DNA from 2 places in the Bacillus sp. EB V-12 genome. Region 1 is predicted to be linked to the other one. Evidence: riboswitches for the same ligand, from Rfam matches in the RefSeq annotation. Region 1 holds a riboswitch; the other holds the start of a gene.
The links. Region 1 has a riboswitch for cyclic di-AMP ahead of ACZDYH_RS06610 (SipW-dependent-type signal peptide-containing protein). Riboswitches for the same ligand answer to the same signal wherever they lie in the genome.
Positions count from the first base shown of each region.

Region 2: another riboswitch for cyclic di-AMP. It lies ahead of ACZDYH_RS14890 (APC family permease); the one in region 1 lies ahead of ACZDYH_RS06610 (SipW-dependent-type signal peptide-containing protein).

Region 1 covers NZ_JBUXJL010000002.1:12,840-16,260, reverse strand. The annotation lists gene kdpB (potassium-transporting ATPase subunit KdpB) at 1-310, opposite strand, end outside; gene kdpA (potassium-transporting ATPase subunit KdpA) at 324-1,991, opposite strand; gene kdpF (K(+)-transporting ATPase subunit F) at 2,011-2,088, opposite strand; gene ACZDYH_RS06610 (SipW-dependent-type signal peptide-containing protein) at 2,088-2,192, opposite strand; cyclic di-AMP (ydaO/yuaA leader) riboswitch at 2,293-2,438, opposite strand; gene ACZDYH_RS06605 (hypothetical protein) at 2,573-2,695, opposite strand; gene ACZDYH_RS06600 (hypothetical protein) at 2,699-2,932, opposite strand; gene ACZDYH_RS06595 (hypothetical protein) at 2,946-3,332, opposite strand.
Region 2 covers NZ_JBUXJL010000003.1:656,285-659,705, reverse strand. The annotation lists gene panE (2-dehydropantoate 2-reductase) at 153-1,097, shown strand; gene ACZDYH_RS14895 (hypothetical protein) at 1,162-1,290, opposite strand; cyclic di-AMP (ydaO/yuaA leader) riboswitch at 1,431-1,577, shown strand; gene ACZDYH_RS14890 (APC family permease) at 1,722-3,421, shown strand, end outside.

The DNA of each region.
Region 1 (3,421 bases):
ATGCTTCTGCAAAATTCGCAAATAAAACTGTAAATAATAGAATGAGAGAAACTGTTATATTAAACCATCCTGGTATACTACTAGAACTGCTTGGAAGAAAAGATAAAATGAACGTAATGATAAATCCAATTTCCACAACGAACATAATCGGATTCTTTATCATGACCTTCGGATTCAATTTCGCAACGGATTGCTTCATCGCATGTGTTACGATATCACGATCCATCGTTTTCGCTTGTCTAACTTCATCTTCTACAGCATGTATTTGGGACTCATTTAATTGTTTTTCTTTTACTACTACCGGTCTCATCATTTACCCTCCATTACTTCAATGTAAGAAATTCTGCAATTGGACCGAGTACTAACATCGGGAAGAATGTTAATGCACCGACAATTACAATTGTTCCGATGAAGATGCCACCAAATAAACTATTATCTGTACGGAACGTTCCGACTGTTTCTGGCACTACCGTTTTTTCTTTCAATGAAGCTGCCACAGCTAGCATCGTAATTAAACTGAAGTAACGTCCTAAAAACATAACTAAACCAGTCGTAATATTCCAAAACGGTGTATTATCTCCTAATCCTTCAAATCCAGATCCGTTATTCGCAGCTGACGATGTATATTCATATACCACTTGCGTCAAACCGTGGAAACCGGAATGAGAAATAGCATCCGTCCCTAAATTTGTTGAAAGAGCTAATGCCGAAAATCCTAAAATGAGCAATGGATGAAATAAAATCGTGACCGCGATTAATTTCATTTCCTTACCTTCAATCTTTTTACCTAAAAACTCTGGTGTCCGTCCAACCATTAACCCAGATATAAACACCGCGATAATTGCATACATAATAATGTTTACAAAACCTGCTCCAACGCCGCCATACACAGTATTTAACATCATATTTACAAGCGGAACTAAACCGCCAATTGGTGTTAACGTATCATGCATCGTATTAACAGCGCCTGTTTCAGCAGCTGTCGTTACCGTTGCGTATAATGAAGAAAATACTGTTCCAAATCGTACTTCTTTCCCTTCTGTACTTCCTTGTACATGTTCGATACCCATTCCATTTAATGCCGGATTCCCATTTAGTTCAGATGTCGTAATCGTTATAAATCCTAGTAAAAACACCATAAAAAGTGATACGAAAAGGATGCGACCTTGTTTTTTATTTCCTACCATTCGTCCGTACGTAAATGGAAGTGCTGTTGGTAATAACATCATAAGCATCATTTGCAAAATATTACTCATTTGTCCTGGATTTTCAAAAGGATGCGTAGAGTTCGCTCCGAAAAATCCACCGCCGTTATTTCCAAGTTCCTTTATGGAAACGAATGATGCAACAGGTCCACGTAATATACTTTGCTTTGCCCCATCAATCGTTTGTGCTGTAACCGCCCCATCTAACGTTTGGGGTACGCCAAGTGCGACAAAAACTAGTGCCGCAATAAATGCGATAGGAAGAAACACTCTCGTTAACGCTCTCGTAAAATCAACGAAAAAGTTACCAAGTTCTTTTCCAGCAAGTCCTCTTATAAAAGCCATAACGAGCGCTAATGTCGTTGCTGGTGCCGCAAACATTAAAAATGTAATCCCGATTAATTGTGATAAATAGGATAAACCATTTTCACCGCTATAATGCTGTAAATTTGTATCAGCCATAAAACTAATCGCTGTATTAAAAGCGAGCGTAGGCTCCATCCCTTCAATATGCGCTGGATTTAGCGGCAGCACACCTTGTAATCTGAAAATGAAATATACAACAACAATCATAAATCCGTTGAGTAAAACTAATGATAATGCGTACTGTTTCCACGTTTGATTGTATTCTTTTACACCCGTAATTTTAAAAATAAGTTTTTCAAAAGGCCCAAATACTTTATCTAGCGTTTTGCTACCTTGAAAAGCTTTTTCTAAATAAACCCCCGTTGGCTTTGCTACTAAAATAAACAAGAGCATTGTAATAATGACTGCAACCCAAATCATAATGAATGATTCCCCCTAATTAAAACTTCTCTGGATTTAATAATGCATACACTAAATACACTGTAATTGCTGCGACAATAACCGATAAGACAATCATCATGATTGCTTTCCTTCTTTCACAACTTTATCTGACCAACTTGCAAGACTTGCCATTGATGCAACTAATAAAATAAAAATCCCGACCATTACAACATCTAACATAGCTATCCCTCACTTTATTTTTGTTAAAATTTACCATTTAAATATTAAAAAAGAACACTGAGCTCTACTCAGTGTTCAAAAAATGAACAACAAAAAGTAAACCTCCTCTCTAAACGCTTACGAGGTTAGCTGTCGGATTCGGGCCTAAAGAGTAGCCCTACTTTCAAAACTGAAAGATTCACCCCAAGTGACGATGCACAAAATTGGTTCCCCCGCTCCATTTCTGGAACTCAGCGATTTTAGGTTTTTTTGGAAATTTTATGAATGATTTATGAGAGTAAATATACTCCTCTATATTTCACTTGTAAAGGAGTAAATTACTGAAAATAACAATATTTACATTCATTTAAACGCTTACATTGAAGATTATTACTATTATTTCATCTATTTTCTTTATTTCTCTTCTCTTTTCTTAAAAATGACCTTTTAAATATGAAATAAAAAGAGCGAATGACATGAAGTGCATAGCTTGTTGCACTCAGCATTCGCTCTTTTTTATTCAACCTTTATTCTCCTCGTAAAAATGCACGTAAATTTCTCCCGCGAATATAAACTTGTGTCAATTCTGCATGTAGCTGCTCATACTCGGTAATATCTACCTCTAAATACAAAGCATCTTTTGATGGTAATATAATATACGGCCCTGGAAAAAGGGGATCGATCTGAACCAATTCTTGAACTCGCTCTACCGATACTGCCCAACGATTTGCTATATCTCCAAGTAATAGTACCTTCATCATTTCTTCCCCCGCCCTATTCAAAAAATAAAAAAGAAATATTATCACAATTTGTAAACACGACAAACTTAGCTCCAATTGTTTCATAGAGCCTCGCTGGATATCGTTTATTCCTTGTAACAACAGTAATAGGTGCTTGAAAAGAAAAGCGAATGTGTTCTGTGAAAAAACTAACGATTGGAAGCTCATCCCCTAGTAAAATCACCTTCTTAATACACTCACAAATACTAGTAAAGTCCTGCTCCTTACTGCAGCTATAAGTCCAATCAAACCCACAATTCCTAACTTCAGCCGCTATCTCTTCATTTGCTGTAAAAATAATTAACTCATGTTGAAATGATACTAAATCTCTTAAACTATTTACCTTACTTTCTTCTCCAACACAAATAAGTGTTAGTTCCATGTACCTCATCCTCCTTAGTATAAAAGAAATCAAACATAGATTGATATTCCCCTATACTAATCAGATCGATGAAGTGATGTATCCATCAT
Region 2 (3,421 bases), on a different contig from region 1:
TGCTATAGAAACAACATGCCCAAATTTATTTGAAAATAACCACTGTTTTATACCCGATTGAGAGTGAAAATTCAGCTTATTTAGCAGAGGACATGTATAATGTTATGTATACTAAAAGTTATAAAATTTTATTTTGAAAAGGGGGATGCTGTATGCGGATTTTAGTATTAGGCGCTGGTGGAGTCGGAGGATTTTTTGGTGGCAGATTAGTCGAAAAGGGAGCAGATGTTACATTTCTTGTTCGTAGTAAACGGAAAAAACAATTAGAGGAAAGAGGACTTGTAATCCGAAGTGTTAACGGGGATTTTTCCTTTCAACCGAAATTAATAACGAAAGAAGAGAGAACTTCTCCATTTGATGTCATTTTATTTTCAACAAAAGCGTATCACTTAAACGAGGCAATTCAAGATTTGAAGCCGTTTGTTGGCGAAAATACTGTAATCATTCCATTGTTAAATGGTATCGCTCATTTATCGCTATTACAAAAAGAATTCGGCGAAGAAAAAGTAATTGGCGGTTTATGCTTTATCGAGACGACGTTAAACGATCAAGGAGAAATTGTACAAACTAGCGCTGCCAACAGAATTGTGTTTGGAGAAATTAAGTCTCAAAATTCAGAGAGAGTAAAGCATATTTCTAAAGCATTTGCAGGTACGAAATCTAGTTTTGTTTTAAGTGAAAATATTACGCAAGATATGTGGCATAAATATTTATTTATTACTGTAATGTCCGGTGTGACAACGTTAATGCGTGCACCAATTGGACCAATCCGTGAAAGTGAAGGCGGCCGTGATTTTATCCGTAATGTATTTGAGGAATCTGTACAAATCATGAGAGTATTAGGAGCTCCCGTAAAGGAAAATATTGCCGAGGAACATATGAAAACAATTGATAAAATTTCGTATGATATGAAGTCATCGATGCAACGTGATATGGAGAAGGGTTCGTTTATTGAAGGGAAGCACTTGCAAGGATATTTACTGGATGTAGCAGAGCAATTTTCTATAGCGGCACCATTATTAGGCACTATATATCAAAATTTAAAGGTGTATGAAGAGATGACCTTTAACAGATCTGTAATAGAATTAGATGTATGAAAAAATAAAAAAGATAGCAATATATAAGTGTATTGCTATCTTTTTTATTTTTTTGTATGACAAATTATTTATTTCTTTTCGTTCTATCTGTCAAATTTATTTCCTGTTCACGTTTACCATATAACTGATTAATTTCATTTGCTACTGCATCTAAATATGAATCGGAAAAAATAGGCTTCTTTTCTTTAGACATATGGGTCTCCTTTGCGGATTTTTTAGTATTCATTATGTATATTTCTCAGTGGATTATGCACAATCATTTTAATTTTTTTCTTATTGAAAATTTTTGTTTACTTTTTGAAAATAAAGGAGTATTATAATCCACAGTTTCAATTTTCTAAATCGCTGAAACCGCATGGTACGGGGGACCCGTTTTTACGGATTAGTACATAATCCGATGGGGTGAATCCTTAAAAAAGGTAGGGCTACTCATAGGCCCGAATCCGACAGCTAACCTCGTAAGCGTTATATTGAGAAGGAAGGTGGAGCTTGTGCGACAAAAAAAATAATGTCTACAAGTCTATTTCGCTATGGCTTGTAGACATTTTTTGTTTTCTGAGGAAATAGTTTACTGGCTGTAACAAGCAGAAAAGTTCGTACAAAATTATTGGAGAGTGGACAGCATTGGTTTCATCTATTAAAAGATTTTTAATTGGAAGACCGTTAAAATCAACGGAGCTTGGAGAACAAAAGCTTAATAAAACGAAAGCTTTAGCTATTTTATCTTCTGACGCATTGTCATCAGTTGCTTACGGTCCAGAGCAAATTTTAATTGCTTTAGCAGGTGTTGGAGCGATCGCTTATTGGTATTCCATTCCGATCGCTGTTGGGGTATTAGTATTATTGACAGCCCTTATTTTATCTTATCGTCAAATTATTTTTGCTTATCCGCATGGCGGGGGAGCGTATGTTGTATCAAAAGAAAATTTAGGGATGAATCCAGGCTTAATTGCTGGAGGATCTTTATTAGTTGACTATATTTTAACTGTTGCGGTAAGTGTGTCCGCTGGTACAGATGCAATTACGTCTGCGTTTCCTAGCTTACATGCACACAACGTAATTATTGCGGTTATATTTGTTATATTAATTACGATATTAAATTTAAGGGGAGTAACGGAATCAGCTTCCGTTTTAGCATATCCTGTTTATTTATTCGTTTTAGCACTATTTATATTAATTGGTGTAGGCATATATAATATTTTAACTGGTCATGTTTCACCCACTTTACATGCGCCGATTGGTACACCAGTTGCAGGGATTAGTTTATTTTTATTACTAAGAGCATTTGCATCAGGTAGTTCTGCTTTAACAGGTGTTGAAGCAATTTCAAATGCAATTCCGAACTTTAAAGATCCTGCGCCAAACAATGCTGCAAAAACATTGCTTGCAATGGGTGCATTACTTGCTGTGTTATTTTCAGGAATTGTATTTTTAGCTTATTATTACGGAGTGACTCCGAGTAAAGAAGTAACAGTTGTTTCTCAAATTGCTGAACAAACATTTGGACGTAATTTCATGTACTATTTCATACAAGGTACAACAGCTTTAATATTAATTCTCGCTGCTAATACAGGTTATTCTGCATTTCCTTTATTAGCGGTTAACCTTGCAAAAGATAAATTCATACCGAGAATGTTTACGATTAGAGGAGACCGTCTAGGTTACTCAAACGGTATTATTATACTTGGAGTTGCTTCGATTATTTTAATTGTAGCTTTCCAAGGACAAACAGAACATTTAATTCCGTTATATGCAGTAGGTGTATTTATTCCATTTACACTTTCTCAAACAGGGATGGTATTAAAATGGCTTCGCGAAAAGCCTGAAGGATGGGCTTTAAGATTAACGGTTAATTTAATTGGTGCAGTTATTAGTTTTATCGTAATGAGCATGTTCTTTTTAACTAAATTTGCACAAGTTTGGTCGATTCTTATTTTCTTACCAGTTATTATCTTCTTATTCCATCGAATTAAGAAGCATTATGATGCAGTGGGTGATCAATTAAGTTTAAAAACTTGCGAACCTCTTATTCCAATTGAGGGGAATGTAATTGTCGTTCCTGTAGCAGGTATGACCCATGTAGTAGAAAATTCATTGAACTATGCGAAATCTCTTTCGGCAGATCAAGTTATCGCAGTATATGTTGCTTTTGACAGAGAAGAGGAAAAGAAATTTGAAGAGAAATGGAAGAAGTGGCAACCTGAAGTAAGGCTTGTTACATTACATTCCCATTATAGAAGTATTATTCAGCCGCTAACGAAGTTCATTGATACAGTGCAATATAAGGCAAGTGAATCGAATTACCGCGTTACGGTCGTTATACC